DNA from 2 places in the Venatoribacter cucullus genome. Region 2 is predicted to be linked to the other one. Evidence: predicted binding sites of a transcription regulator. Region 2 holds the regulator's gene; the other holds the start of a gene.

Region 1 (7,839 bases), 1.2 Mb from region 2:
TTGCGCCACTGCCAGCCAACACGGACAATGGCCATCAACCGTCAACGCAGTGCTACAGCATGAGCAAACGAAAGCTGACCCGCCGCCAGACCTGGCGGGTAGAAAAAATCCAGGAAGAAAAAGCCGCCCGCGTACAGAAAAAAGAATCCGGCATCAGCACCTTATTACAGGCCGGTGAACTGGGCGCCGAAACCGCCGGCCGGGTCATCGCCCACTTTGGCTCGCTGGTGGAAATTGAAGCCCTGCAGGGCGAACTGCAGGGGCAGCGCTACCGTTGCCACTTACGTGCCAACCTGGGCTCACTGGTGACCGGCGACAACGTGGTGTTCCGCCCCGGTCCGGAAGTGAATGGCGTGCACAGCGGTGTGGTGGAAATGGTGCAGGAGCGGCAATCGGAATTATCCCGCCCCAACCCCTATAACGAAATCAAACCGGTGGCCGCCAACATTGATTTTATTGTGCTGGTGATTGCGCCGGAACCGGAAGCCCATGCCAACCTGATTGACCGCTACCTGGTGGCGGCGGAAAACTGCGGCATCGAGCCGATTATTCTGCTGAATAAAACCGACCTGATTAACGACAGCAACCGCGACCACTTTATTAAAATGCTGCACAGCTATGAACAGCTGGGCTACCGCACCCTGCGGGTATGCAGTCAGGACGACAGCAGCCTGGGTGAACTGAAAGAATTCCTCAACGGCCGCACCAGTGTGTTTGTCGGCCAGTCGGGGGTCGGTAAATCCTCACTCATCGGCACCCTGCTGCCGGGTGAAGAACTGAAAGTGGGGGCGCTGTCAGAAAATACCCGCAAAGGCAAACACACCACCACCACCGCGCGGCTGTACCACTTCCCGGCCGGTGGCGATTTAATCGACTCGCCCGGCATCCGTGAATTCGGTTTATGGCACATGAGTGAAGATGAGGTGCTGTACGGCTTCCGCGAATTACGGCCGCTGGCCGGTTACTGCCGTTTTCGCGACTGCGCCCATGAGCAGGAACCCGGTTGCGCCATTCGTGCGGCGGTAAAAAAAGGCGACATCAGCGAGCGCCGCTTCGACAGTTACCGGCGCATTGTGCAAACCCTGACCGGGCTTTAAGGAGCCTCTGAATAACTCGATGCCCGCTCTGGATTGCAGGAAAGTTCTGAATCACGAAGCCGGGTTGAAGGCATAACGGGTTCTGTCAAAACCCGGCGACACCGAGTCAGGACTTTCCTGCAATCCCCGTAGGGCGCGGCTTTCCGGGCCGTATAGCGGCGTTGGCGAACTTGAAAAGGGCTCGCCATTCTCTGCGTTCACCGCCTTGCTCTGCAGCCCGCAAATACTCGCGCAGAGCTGTGCAGAGTTATTCAGAGGCTCCTTAAACACTACCAGAACGCTTCTTCTTCGTTGGGCGGGTTATCGTAAGGATTATCCCGCGCTTCGCGCTGCTGGCGCAGCCGCTCCAGCATCGAGCCGGAACGATTAATCACCGGTTCACGCGGGTCAGCGGTGCCGGCTTCGCCATCGGCACCCGCCTCACCTCCGTTAATAAATTCCACCTCGGGTTCAGCACCACGGTTGCGCACGCTGGCTTCAGAACGAATATTCAGCAGGGTAATGGAAATACGCCGGTTAACGGCTGCATAAGGGTCGTTGGCATCCAGCGGCGCGGTATCCCCCATGCCAATCACCTGCGCGATCTGCGTCTTCGGCACCCCGGCTTCCATCAGTGCTCGGCGCGCACTGTCAGCCCGGATCGCTGACAGGCTCCAGTTGGCATCTTCAGATTCATCCACCCCGCCCATGCGTGCCGCATCGGTATGGCCGGCAATGGACAAACGGTTATCCATAGCGGCCATTAACGGCGCCAGCTCCCACAGAATATCTTCAGAATAATATTTCAGCCGTGCGCTGCCGGTATCAAACATCGGCCGGTTGGTCTTATCGACAATCTGCAACCGCAAACCTTCAGTGGTGATGTCCAGCAACAGCTGATCTTTAAACGGGCTGAGGGTCGGACTGGCATTAATGCGCTCTTCGATCTGGGCTTTTTTGTTTTCCAGCCGCTGCCGTTCAATGGCTTCCGCCATGCTTTCAATTTCTTCCGCCTGCAGAATTTTTTCCGGATCAATCACTTCTGATTCCGCCACATTATCGGCCTGCGATGGCGAGCCACCCAGATCAATCACATAACGTGACGGTACTTTACGGCCTTCTTCGTAAGCCAGCGGGTCCTGAAAATAACCGGAAATAGCGGCGCGCTGGGTTTCGTCGGAATTACTGATAATCCACAGCACCAGAAACAGCGCCATCATGGCCAGCGCAAAATCCGCCATCGCCACTTTCCAGGCACCACCATGGTGGCCATGTTTGCCTTTTTTAATACGACGAATAACGATGTTTTTGTTCTGGCCCAGATTTTCCATCAGCGGCTCCGCACCTTGCTTTCGACCTCGGTAAAGGTCGGCCGGTCACGGGTGAACAGAGATTTACGGCCAAACTCCACCGCCAGCTGCGGCGGCAGACCGTTAAGCGAAGCAATAACGCAGGACTTCACCGCTTCGTACAGTTTGATTTCTTCCTCCGCCAGATGGTGCAGCACCGCACTGACCGGGCCGACAATACCGTAAGCGAGAAAAACCCCCATAAAGGTCCCCACCAGAGCCGCGGCGACGTGGGCACCAATGGCCGCAATTTCGCCATCAATGGCGCCCATGGTAATCACAATCCCCAATACGGCAGCGACAATACCAAAGCCCGGCAAGGCATCCGCGACCCGGCCCACCGCATTGGCGGGCGTTTCCAGTTCGTGCATACGGGCTTCAATTTCCTGATCCATCAACGCTTCCAGCTCGAAGGACGTCAGGTTGCCGGCGGCAATAATACGGAAATAATCGGCGATAAAATGGGCCAGTTCTTCATTGGCCTGAATGGCCGGATAACGGGAAAACAGCGCACTGGAGGACGGGCTTTCGACATCCGCCTCAATGGCCATAATACCTTCACGGCGGGCTTTGTTGAGAATGTCATACAGCAGCCCGAGAACATCCATGTGCAGGGCTTTGTTTACCTTGCTGCCCATGATGATTTGCGGGGTCATTCTGAAACAATGTTTCACCACATGCCAGGGATTGGAAATCAGGAAGGCACCGAAGGCGGCACCGACAATAATCAGAATTTCAAAGGGCTGCCATAAGGCCAGCAGATTGCCATGTGACATCACATAGCCATACAGCACACTGCCAAAAACAATGCTCAGACCAATCAGAAACAGCATCCGTTAACGTCCTTAGGGCAACCAGCGGAAGAATAATTTATGTCTATAGTTGAGTGTATCGGCCGATATCCGGTTAACATCAGCAGCTTGTAAGTAAAGGCGACAACGGGCAGTTATACAAACCCTCATGACATCTGTACTCATTACTCCGCCAGCGGCCGGCCTGTGGCGCAAAACCGGCGCCAGCCAGGATTTTCCGATTCTGGCGGAAACCCGCCTGCGGATCAAAAAGCAGCTGCAGCACCGCCGCGTCAGCTTTGATGATCTGGCGCCACTGGTTGAACAGGACGCAGCCCTGTGTCTGCATTTGCAGCAGCATGTGGCCCGCAACCGTCCCAACAGCCTGGCGCAGGTATCGGGGGCCGCCAGCTGCCTGGCTCTGCTGGGCCTGGAGTCACTGGTAAAACTGATGAAACAGCTGCCGGTGGTGGCCGCCGATACCGATGAAGCCCATCTGCAGCTGTACCGCCGCGCCTTACTCACGGCGCAGCTGGCCGGCAATCTGGCCGCCGACTGGGCCAGCGTGCTGAACAACACCACGCCCCATTATGCCCGCTGGAGCACCCTGATGTCGTCCGCACCGCTGTGGTTGTGGCTGTTGCAGCACCCACCGGTGCGTAACTGGCTGCACCTGCTGGGCAACGACATAGACCTGCTGCCGGCCAGCCGGATGATCTTCGGCCCGGCCCAGCGCGAATGGCCGCAATTAGCCCGACAACTGCATCTGCCCGCCATGGCACAATCTCTGTATGAACCGGCCCAATGGCCGGATCGCGCCCAATGGCGGCATCTGCGCCGGCACGACCCCAGAGACAGCGACGATCAGCGCGCTCTGATGCACCGCTGCCATCAACCCTTCATGATCTGCCTGATGGCCAATGCACTGGCCTGGCACTGGCATATTGCCCCCGACAGCCCGCGCTGCCAGCGCTGGCAGCACCTGATCGCTAACTGGCTGGGACGTTCGATTCACATACTGCGGCCGCATCTGCGCCAGCTGCAGGTACAGACCACCCGTAACCAGCACAGCAGCGCCGCCACCGGCCTGCACCTGCTGGTAAGCCCGGCAACTGCCTATCAGCCCTACCCCTGGGTTAATCCCATGGGCCAGGAGGATATTCCGCCGGCGGGTCTGCGCCAGCCATTCCGTGAACACCAGACCAGCACCGTCGACGACGCACCGGCTGGCACCCCGACTGCGCCCAACGCTCCCCCACCCGAGCGCCGTCAGGATCCCCTGTATATGAAAAAACTGCTGCGCCAGTTACAGCACGAACCAGACAGCTTCGGTGATCTGCATTACCTGATGCGCGGCATGCTGAAAGGCATCTGCAGTGGCTTGGGTATGCCGGCAGCCTGCATTGCCCTGCTCAACCGCGAACGCACCGCACTGAAAGTGCTTTACAGCGAAGGCCTGAGCGAACAAGCACCGTTGCGGAGCTTTCTGATTGATCTGCGCACTCCATCACTGTTTACCAAACTGATGGAAAAACAATCAGCGGTACTGCTGAACCCGGACAACCGGGCCCGCTATCTGACGCATATTCCGCCAGCCATGACTGCCCGCCTGCCGCAGCACTGCATGATGATGTCGATTGATGCCGGTGCGCAGCCCATTGGGCTGGTTATGGCGCTGGGGAATGACAACCAGCCGCCCTTCACGCAGGCAGAATTTATCGATTTCAAAAACCTGTGCATTGTTACCTGCCATGGCCTGACGGCCCTGCGGATTAATACCGAACAACGCCGCCAGCGCCCGCCGACAGACTGAGCCGGAAAACAGAAACCTGACAGAATCATTCAGGTTGGCTAAACTCGCGCACTCGTCAGCATTTATCGGGGCTGTGTCAGCATGAATCGCTTTCCTTTATTACTGGAACCCAGCCAACTGGCGGCCAGCCTGCCGGTATCCGGACAGGTATTGATTATTGAGCAGGCCGGCCGCGACAATTACCTGCAGAACCATATTCCCGGTTCGGTGTGGCTGGATTTCAAACGTCTGCAGCTGGGCACCGCTCCTACCCCGGGCGCTCTGCCGTCCCTGGCCCAATTGAGTGAAGTTTTCAGTGAGCTGGGCCTGACCCCAGACACCCATGTGATCTGCTCCGATGACGAAGGCGGCGGCTGGGCCGGACGCCTGATCTGGGTACTCGACTGCCTGGGGCACACCCGGTATTCCTATCTGAACGGCGGCCTGGTCGCCTGGCGCGCCGAGGGGCTGCCCACCAGCAGCACGGAAACGCTGCCGACTGCATCGGTCTATCAGGCTGAATTGCGCAATCCGGATTGCTCGCTGACCAAAGAACAGATTCTGCAGCGGCTGGGGCAACCGGATTTTGCCATCTGGGATGCCCGCTCACGGGCCGAATACACCGGCGAGAAAGTAATTTCTGCCCGCGGCGGTCATATTCCCGGCGCGGTCAATTACGAATGGACCCTGGGCATGAACAAAGCCCGCGGCCTGCGCATTAACGATCTGGAAACCTTCCGTTCCCTGCTGAACGATCTGGGTATTGATGCCACTAAAGAAGTGGCCACCCATTGCCAGACGCATCACCGTTCCGGTTTTACTTATCTGGTCGGGAAAATCCTTGGCCTGAACATTAAAGGCTATGCCGGCTCCTGGTCTGAATGGGGCAACGATCCGGCCACTCCGGTTACCACCGGCGAACAACCCTGAGGCACCTTATGACATTTCAGCAAAAAGCATTTATTGCCCTGCAGTACCTGCTGCCGCAACACCTGTTATCCCGTCTGGTTGGCTGGCTGGCTGCCAGTGAAATCCGCTGGCTGAAAAACAGCTTTATCAATTTTTTTATCGACCAGTACGAAGTAAACATGGCGGAAGCCCGGCGCAAAAGCGCGGACGAATTCCGCTGTTTCAACGATTTTTTCACCCGCGAACTGGAAGACGGCGCCCGCCCGCTGGCCAGCGGTGATGGCGTTGTTGTGTCACCGGCGGATGGTGCGGTGTCGCAGCTGGGCGAAATCCGCAATGGCCGTATTTTTCAGGCCAAAGGTCAGGACTACTCGCTTACCGAACTGCTGGGCGGTGACAGCAAGCGCGCCGAAGCCTTTATGGGCGGTGAATTTGCCACCATTTATCTGTCACCCAAAGACTACCACCGCGTGCACATGCCCGTGACCGGTACGCTGCGCGAAGTGATCTACGTACCCGGCGATTTGTTTTCGGTTAACAAAACCACCGCCGAAAACGTACCGCGCCTGTTTGCCCGCAACGAACGCCTGGTGGCCATTTTTGATACCGAACACGGCCCTATGGCCATGGTACTGGTCGGTGCCATGATCGTGGCCGCCATTGAAACCGTCTGGGCCGGCCTGATTACCCCGCCGAAACGCGAACTGAAAGTGACCGACTTCAGCAACCCGCAACCCATCACCCTGCAGCAAGGGGAAGAAATGGGCCGTTTTCTGCTCGGTTCTACCGTGGTGCTGTGTTTTGGCAAAGATACCATCCGCTGGCAGGAAGGCTTGCAGGCTGACAGTCCGCTGCGCATGGGTGAAGCCGTTGCCATGGCAACCCGCACCGAAGCGGAAGACTGATACCCCGCAACAGGGACGAAAAGCGACAGCTGGCGTTAATTCGCTATACTGTTTGTGAATGTTTTGTTAACCGGTGGTACCTTGCCGCCTGAATCCGTAATTTTGTGAAGCGATTGCATGGACAGCCCGAACACACCAATACGATTGCACATACCCACAGCCTCGCAGAGCCGGTTGTCGTTCTGCGAAGGCCATGTTGACGGTATTACCCAGTGGGCCAGGGAACTGCCCATGGCCAATACCGGTGAGTCAGCACGCCAGTTATATCAGGCCGTGCGCGAACTGAACCAGTGGGAAACCGATCCGCTGCTGCGCTTCAAAATGCTGGAGGTGGTGCGGCCTTATGTCTATTCCATCTGCACCCTGCTGAATAAGCACTTCCTGCAGTCCTCAATTTCGCTGAATGACAAGCAGCTCAAAATTGCCAACCTCAGCCAGGCCATGCAAGGGCATCTGGCTACCGGCTATAAAATGGTGGTGGCGCATTGCCTCAGCGCACCGCTGAAAGACAGCGCTGAACGGCCGGCCAAAATGGTTACGCTGGCCATTCATCGTGCCATTGCCGACACCAGCCAAACCATGCTGCGGGCTTTTCAGCTGTACTGTCAGCCGCCCGAGCATGCCTGGCTGGAGATCAACCAGCTGTATTTGCTGGCCGAGATGAACCAGCTGCTGCAGTACAAAGTCAGCGACCGGCAAACCCGTTTTTTATCCACCTCCTGCATTCAGGATGTGTTTGTCCGGGCCCATTTACTGGGGGCCGCCAAGCCCAATAACCTGCGCCAGCAAGACCTCGCCGACCTGTACGAAGCCAGCGAGTTATGGGCCGAATCGGTCACCTTGTCAGCCGCTGATGACGAAAGCGCGCTGTTTATTATTAATCTGCACCGCGACCGTCCGGCCCAGTACCGGCAGCATCTGCGCGATGTACAGAAACCCATGTTCCGCAGCATGAACACCAGCCAGCTGGTGCAGGCACTGAAACACTGGGCCGCCAATCCTTCGTCCACCCACAAC
Region 2 (7,839 bases):
CATCCAGGTTAGCCACGGCTTTCGACATGGACTCATCGGCGCTTTTCAGGCCCAGCCGCACCAGACGGTTACGCACCAGTACCAGCTCACCGACCATATTCATAATATCGTCGAGACGTTTGGTATCGACCCGTACCGTGGTTTCCGCGGCAGAATCTTTATCAGCGGCAGCAGCGGGTGCCGGCGCAGTTTTGGCGGCGGCGGCTTTGGCAGCCGGTGCCGCTTTAGCCGGTTCAGCTTTGGCGGCAGCAGGTTTTTTACTGGGTTTTGCGGTCGTCTTAGCCGCTGGTTTGTCAGCGGCAGGTTCGGCAGTGACAGATTCGGCAGTGGCTGCAGCATCGGCACCCGCTGCGGCACTGTGCTTACCTTTACCGTGTAAGCGATCAAGTAATTCTTCAAACTCGGAATCGCTGATCAGATCATCACCACCAGCCCCGGCAGGTGCTTCCGCGGCTACCGGTTCTGCAGCGGGCGCAGCATCGGCGGCTACACCAGTATGGCGACCTTTGCCATGCAACTGATCGAGCAATGCTTCAAACTCGTCGTCAGTAATCTCGTCACTGTCAGCGCCAGATGAGCCAGCCTCTGCAGCGGCAGCGCCATCGTCGGCAGGTTGCTGGTGCTGTTCATCCAGTGCGTCCAGCAACCGTTCAAATTCGTCGTCGGTAATATCGCCGTCATCAACAGGCGCCGGTGCTGCTGTTTCGGTCAGGTCTGCCGTTTCTTCAGAATCAACGGCAACGACATCATCGGCCGCCACGTCGTCTTCGGAGGCAGGCTTAGCCAGCTGATGCAGGCGTTCAATTAATTCAGGATCAGCGTTGTCTGGTGTGGCGCCGGAACGAACGGCATCAAACATTTCGTTGACGCTGTCGAGTGCCTGCAACACCACATCCATTAAATCGGAGGTAACAGAGCGTTTACCGTTGCGCAGAGTATCGAACACGTTTTCCGCCGCATGGCAGCAATCCACCAGCGGGCTCAGCTGTAAAAATCCAGCGCCACCTTTAACGGTGTGAAAGCCGCGGAAAATAGCATTCAGCAGATCTTTATCCTGCGGGCGTTGTTCAAGATCGACCAGTTGTTCAGAGAGCAACTCAAGGATCTCGCCGGCTTCGACCAGAAAATCCTGGAGGATCTCTTCATCAGCATCGAAACTCATCCGTTAGCTCCTTCAAAAACCAAGACTGGACAGTAAGTCATCAACATCATCCTGGCTGGCAACTACGTCTTCACTGGATTTATTTATCTGCGGTCCTTCCGCAGCGATATTTTTACCCTCTGCCGGCGCCACAACGTCGCTGTCCAGATCGGTGTGGGTGATCCCGGTAATTTTGTCGACATTACCAGCCATCAGCACCAGATTAACCAACCGGGCCTCCACATCGCGTACCAGAGCGGCCACTTTATGAATAACCTGGCCGGTCAGATCCTGAAAATCCTGTGCCAGCACGATGTCAGAAAGCTGCCCCTGCAATTGTTGCGACTGACCGGCACTGTCCTGCAGGAACTGGGTCATTTCCCGACTCAGGGCCCGGAATTCATCCGGTGTCAGTTCTTTTTTCCGGAAGCGTTGCCATTGGGCATTCAACCGGCTGGCTCGCTCATGAATATCACTGGCCAGCGGCATCGCCGCATCCACCAGATCCATGGTGCGGTTGGCCGATTTATCGGTCATTTCCAGCACGTATGTCAGTTTATCGGTCGCATTGGCTATTTCTGAAGAGGCCCCCACCGAAGTATCGACATTCAGATTTTTTATGGCTTCATGCAACGCTCTGGTCAGGCGGCCGATCTCGTTGTAAAGCGTGCGATCCCGCACATCGTTGAGGTCGTTAACCAGCGAGACAGCCCGACCAATATCACCGCGCTCCAGCTCCTTAAGCATATTTTCAGCAAGGTTGCGGATTTCTCTGCTGACATCGCTGTTGTCGGTGTTCATATTGAATCCGGACATTAAGGGTCGCCTTTCTTTAACCTTCGATGCGTTCAAATATCTTGTCGATTTTCTCTTTCAGCACCGCCGCTGTGAAAGGCTTAACCACATAGCCATTCACACCGGCCTGGGCTGCTGCCACAATCTGATCACGTTTGGCTTCTGCTGTTACCATCAGTACCGGCAGGCTTTTCAGGCGTTCATCCGCCCGTACCCGCTTCAGCAGATCCAGACCGGTCATGCCCGGCATGTTCCAGTCGGTAACCAGAAAATCAAAGTCACCGTTTTGCAGCATCGGCAACGCAGTGGTCCCGTCATCCGCTTCCTGGGTGTTGGTAAAGCCCAGGTCACGCAGCAGGTTTTTGACGATCCGTCTCATTGTTGAAAAGTCATCAACAATAAGAATCTTCATGTTTTTGTTCAAAACGACCTCCAATAATCGACTTTATATTCCAAGTCGTCCCATCGGTTGAGTGTAGACGCAGTTAATGCATTATCCACAAACCACAGCACTCTGACCGAAAAAAATACCGTCAGATTAATAAGTTAGCCCATCCAACCGGATAACCGGGTGCGTAACCGGTGTGCCGCCTGACTGTGCAATTGGCTGACCCGCGATTCACTGACCCCCAGCACCGCCCCGATTTCTTTCAGGTTAAGCTCTTCGTCGTAATACAGGGCCAGCACCAGCTGTTCCCGTTCCGGCAGGGTTTTAATGGCACCGGCCAGCTGCAGCTGAAACGATTCACGCTCCACCCCATCCTGTGGACCGGGTAAACCTTCATCATCAAACACATCAAAACCGGATTCGCTTTTTTCCAGCACTTCTTCAAAGCTGAACAGCCGGCAGCCGGCGCTGTCTTGCAGAATACTGTGGTATTCGTCCTGGCTGATGCCCAGCACCGCCGCCACCTCAGTATCTTCAGCGTCACGGCCTTTTTCGTTTTCGACCTGGCGGATGGCGGCGCTGATGCGGCGCGCATTACGATGCACCGAACGCGGCGCCCAGTCACCACGACGTATTTCATCCAGCATCGAACCGCGGATACGGATACCGGCATAGGTTTCAAAGCTGGCACCTTTACCGCCGTCGTATTTACGCGCGGCTTCAATCAGGCCGATCATGCCGGCCTGAATCAGGTCATCCAGTTGAACACTGTCGGGTAAACGCCCCAGCAGATGATGCGCAATGCGCTTCACCAGCGTGGCGTGTTCACGCACCAGCATTTCATAGTCATGCTTCTGAACGTCGGTATACACCAGGCAACTTCCTACTGACACTCGTTATGCCCCAGCTTCCTGCACTAACCGGTCCACGAAAAATTCCAGATGCCCACGGGGGGTAGAAGGCAACGGCCATGAGTCTACTTTTTTCGCCAGAGCCCGGAAGGCAATTGCCGCTTTGGAGCGCGGATAGGCTTCCAGTACCGCTTTCTGACGCTGTACGGCACGTTTCAGCGCATCGTCCTGCGGAATCGCACCCGCATATTGTAATGCGACTTCCAGAAAACGGTCGGTTACTTTGGTCAATTTATTGAACAACGCCGTACCTTCCTGTGGTGTTCTTACCATATTTGCCACAATGCGGAAGCGGAACAGGCCGTAATCACGGTTCAGCAATTTGATCTGGGCGTAGGCGTCTGTAATGGACGTCGGCTCATCCGTCACCACCATCAACACTTCCTGCGCCGCATGCACAAAGCTCATCACACCTTCGGAGATACCGGCGGCGGTGTCGATAATCAAAACGTCCATATCGTCGCCGATATCGCTGAAGGCCTGAATCAGACCGGCGTGTTCACGACTGTTCAGTTGCGTCAGTTTCTGGGTTCCGGACGACGCCGGCACCACACGGATACCGCCCGGGCCTTTCACCATAATGTCACGCAGATCACACTCGCCCTGCAGCACATTTTCAATGGTTTTGTTGGCACTCAGCCCCAGCAGAATATCAATATTGGCAAGCCCGAGGTCAGCATCCAGCACCACTACCCGGCGGCCCAGTTCGGCCAGTCCGATGGCCAGATTGACCGATACGTTGCTTTTACCGACCCCACCCTTACCACCGGTAACGGCGATCACCTGTACGGGATGTCTTGCCATGCTTATTTATACTCCGTATTAGCCGCCGGGCGGCTGCGTTCTGTCATCGCGGTGGCAGCCTGCCAGCGCGTTCTGGCCATGCGAGCCATCTGTTCGGCCAGTCTTACCAGTTTGGCAGCCTCCGGGTAGTGAATATCATCCGGAATATGCGGGCCATCCGTTACCAGGGTAACCGGCAGACGGGTCAGCGCCGCGACACTCATGGCCGCTCCCAGGCTGAAACATTCATCCAGTTTGGTAAACACACAACCAGACAAGCCAGCGGGTTTGAACAATTCGTAATTTTCCTGCAGGCAACGACCCTGACTGGTTAATGGTAACACCAGTAATTTCTTCAACCTTGATCCAGCTTGCTTAAGCATAGCCAATTGCACGTCAAAGTGTTGATCGCGGCTGGATAAACCGGCGCTGTCGACCAACACCAGCTTTTTATCTTTAAGGGTATCGAGCAATTTGTTCAGATCGCCCTGCACCGGCAATACGTGCAGCGGCACGCCCAGAATGCGGGAAAAACTGCGCAGCTGATCATGGGCGGCCACGCGATAGTTATCCAGTGTTACCAGTGCCACTGAACCGGCACCGTGACGCATCACAAACTGCGCCGCAATTTTACCGATGGTAGTGGTTTTGCCGGCACCAGTAGGGCCAACCAATGCCACCATACCGCCACGCTCCAGCACCTGGGTAGAAGCGACCGGAATATCGTCCTGCAGCATGGTCAGCACCTGCTGCCAGGCCTGATCCAGATCGGAGGACGTTACCCGGGCGGCAATATCATCGGCCCAGGCCGGTTCCAGTCCCAGATCCTGACACCGCGCCCACATCTGCGACTGCTGCCAGGTTAAGGGCCGGCGGGTATCCCAGGGGCTGCCATTATGGCTGACCATCCAGTCTTTCAGTTCACGCAGCTGGCCCTGCATCTGTTCCAGAGCATGGTTGTACAGGCCAGTATCATTTACCTCGCTCACGGCCGCCGGCTGAGGACGCGCCAGCGGGCGTTCTTCCTGCACGGGCGACACCACACGGCGGGGCTGTGACTGAGGTTGAGATTGCGGCTGCGCCACCGCCGCAGCGCGGGGCTTGCCGGCAGCGCTGGTGAGCTGGTCGTTTTTAAAGCCACGCAGCACTTTGGCCAGACTGGCCTGCGAACCAACATCCGCCTCGCGGGCCTGCTGCAAACGGGCGGCACGCTGTTCGGTACGGGCCGGAGCGCGCTGTTGCTGACGGGTTTTGGCCTGCTCCAGCTCCTGCTGCAGTTGCAGCTGGCGCTCAAGTTCCGGCGCCGCGCTCTGGCTGTGATAATCCAGCGCGGCAACCACTTCCATACCTTCAGCGGTTTTGCGGCTGGACACAATCACGGCATCCGGGCCCAGTTCCTGGGATACCAGACGCAGCGCGGTCTGCATATTAGCGGCGGTGAAGCGTTTTGCTTTCATAATCGACACTCACAACTATTTGCCGCCGATACTGGCGACAATGGTAATACTCTTGTTGTCCGGTACTTCCTGGTAAGCCAGTACATGCAGCTGCTCAATGCTGTTGCGGATGAACTGCGCCATGGCAGCCCGCAACTGACTGGTAACCAGCAACACGGCCGGATTGCCGGCCATTTCCTGTGCCTGTACGGCTTCAGCCAGGGAGCGCTGCAGGTTTTCGGCCATGGCCGGTTCCAGAACCAGACCATATTGCTGAGCCTGCTGCGCGCTCTGCTGCAATGTCTTAAGCAATAACTGTTCCAATGATGGATCCAGCGTCATAACCACCAGCTCATCCCTGTTGCCATAGATGTTCTGGACGATCATCCGGCTTAATGCCAGACGCGCCGCCGCCGTCATCGTGGCAATATCTTGACTCTTCGAAGGTGAATTCGCCAAAGACTCGGCGATTGAGCGCAGATCGCGGATGGGCACATGCTCACGCAGCAGGCTTTGCAATACGGTCAGCAGCTGACTGATGCTGACGGTATTGGGCACCAGCTCTTCGGCCAGTTTGGGTGAGGTTTTGGCCAGAATATCCACCAGCTGCTGCACATCTTCATGACCCAGCAGTTCGTGGGCGTGGCGCTGCAGTTTCTGGTTCAGGTGCGTGGCGACCACCGTGCTGGCATCCACCACGGTGTAGCCCAGGGTCTGGGCACGATCTTTCTGGTTTGGATCAATCCAGAAGGCTTCCAGACCAAAGGCCGGGTCGGTCGTGGCCAGACCGTCAATTTTGCCGAACACCTGGCCGGGGTTAATGGCCAGCTCGCGTTCCGGGTAAATTTCCGCTTCCGCCAGCGTTACGCCCATCAGGGTAATGCGGTATTGGTTCGGCAGCAGATCGAGGTTGTCGCGGATATGCACCGACGGCATCAGGAAGCCCAGCTCCTGCGACAGCTTACGGCGCACGCCTTTAATACGGTTCAGCAACTGACCGCCCTGGGCTTTATCGACCAGCGGAATCAGACGATAGCCGACCTCCAGCCCCACCCGGTCAACCGGCTCTACGTCATCCCAGCCCAGCTCTTTCACTTCCATTTGTTTAATAGTGGCTTCGGCTTTTTCTTTCGGTGCCGCCAGCGCTTTGTCGCTGCCGCCCGCGGTTTTACCCGGTAACGCCCCGGCCGGCACCGTTTCTCCGGTTAAACGCCGCACCACGGCGTCGCCCAGCGCACCGCCAGATTTTTTCCAGCTGATGATATAAGCAATCAGGCCCGCGACCAGCGCCGAACCGAGAAACACGGTATGCGGCATGCCCGGCACCAGACCCATTAAAAACATCAGCCCGGCCGATATCGCCAGAGCGCGCGACGAGGAGAACATCTGCGTGAAAATCTGCTCACCCATGTCTTCATCGCTGCTGTTGCGGGTCACCATAATGGCGGTGGCGGTAGACAGCAGCAGTGACGGAATCTGTGCCACCAGACCGTCACCAATGGCCAGCAGCGTATAAGCAGAAACCGCATCGCCGAAACTCAGGCCGTGCTGCACCATACCAATGGCAAAACCACCGATGACGTTGATCACCAGAATCAGGATACCGGCGACCGCGTCGCCCTTAACGAACTTACTGGCACCGTCCATGGAGCCGTAGAAATCGGCTTCGGCCGCCACATCCGACCGACGCTTTTTGGCTTCATCGGCATCAATCAGGCCGGCGTTCAGATCGGCATCAATCGCCATTTGTTTACCAGGCATGGCGTCCAGGGTGAAGCGGGCACTTACTTCTGACACCCGGCCGGCACCCTTGGTGACCACCACAAAGTTGATAATCACCAGAATAATAAACACCACCAGACCGACGGCGTAGTTACCGCCGATCAGCACTTCACCGAAGGCCTCGATCACTTTACCAGCGGCATCGCCGCCTTCGTGACCGTACATCAGCACCACCCTTGTAGAGGCCACGTTCAGCGCCAGCCGCAACAGGGTCGCCACCAGCAGAATGGTCGGGAATACGGCAAAATCGAGTGGCCGTTTGGCGTACACGCTGACCAGCAGCACGATGACCGATAAGGCGATATTGAAGGTAAAGAAGATATCCAGCAGGAACGGCGGTATCGGCAGCGTCATCATGCCGAGCAGAATCAGCACCATCAGCGGGATGCTGAGATTGCCATTGGCCAGCAAGGAAGCGCCCTGCTTCAGCTGCCCCATCACCTGAGTTTTTGTGGCTGTCGCCATGTGTTCAATCCGTCAGAAAACCATCACTGACGGATGTCTTGCAAAAAGCTGTCCAACTTTTTGAGGTTGAGGGTTAAGCGTTCAGGGTTCTGCGTGCGCTGCAGAAAAATCCCAACACTGGACGCTGGACGCTGGACG

What was found. The regulator FliA, encoded in region 2, starts transcription of late flagellar genes. The targets are predictions, from matches to a motif close to CTAAAGTTNNNNNNNNNNCNGCCGATA.
Region 1: the regulator FliA is predicted to act here: its motif matches at 3,315-3,341, upstream of motA (flagellar motor stator protein MotA).

What each region holds. Positions count from the first base shown of each region.
Region 1 is NZ_CP046056.1:353,453-361,291, reverse strand. Features, by position in the region: gene rsgA (small ribosomal subunit biogenesis GTPase RsgA) at 60-1,097, shown strand; gene motB (flagellar motor protein MotB) at 1,367-2,407, opposite strand; gene motA (flagellar motor stator protein MotA) at 2,407-3,258, opposite strand; gene GJQ55_RS01785 (hypothetical protein) at 3,386-5,029, shown strand; gene GJQ55_RS01780 (sulfurtransferase) at 5,111-5,938, shown strand; gene asd (archaetidylserine decarboxylase) at 5,947-6,822, shown strand; gene GJQ55_RS01770 (hypothetical protein) at 6,967-7,839, shown strand, end outside.
Region 2 is NZ_CP046056.1:2,003,340-2,011,178, forward strand. Features, by position in the region: gene GJQ55_RS09545 (chemotaxis protein CheA) at 1-1,162, opposite strand, end outside; gene GJQ55_RS09550 (protein phosphatase CheZ) at 1,175-1,942, opposite strand; gene cheY (chemotaxis response regulator CheY) at 1,974-2,348, opposite strand; gene GJQ55_RS09560 (RNA polymerase sigma factor FliA) at 2,483-3,163, opposite strand; gene GJQ55_RS09565 (MinD/ParA family protein) at 3,221-4,039, opposite strand; gene flhF (flagellar biosynthesis GTPase FlhF) at 4,042-5,475, opposite strand; gene flhA (flagellar biosynthesis protein FlhA) at 5,491-7,701, opposite strand.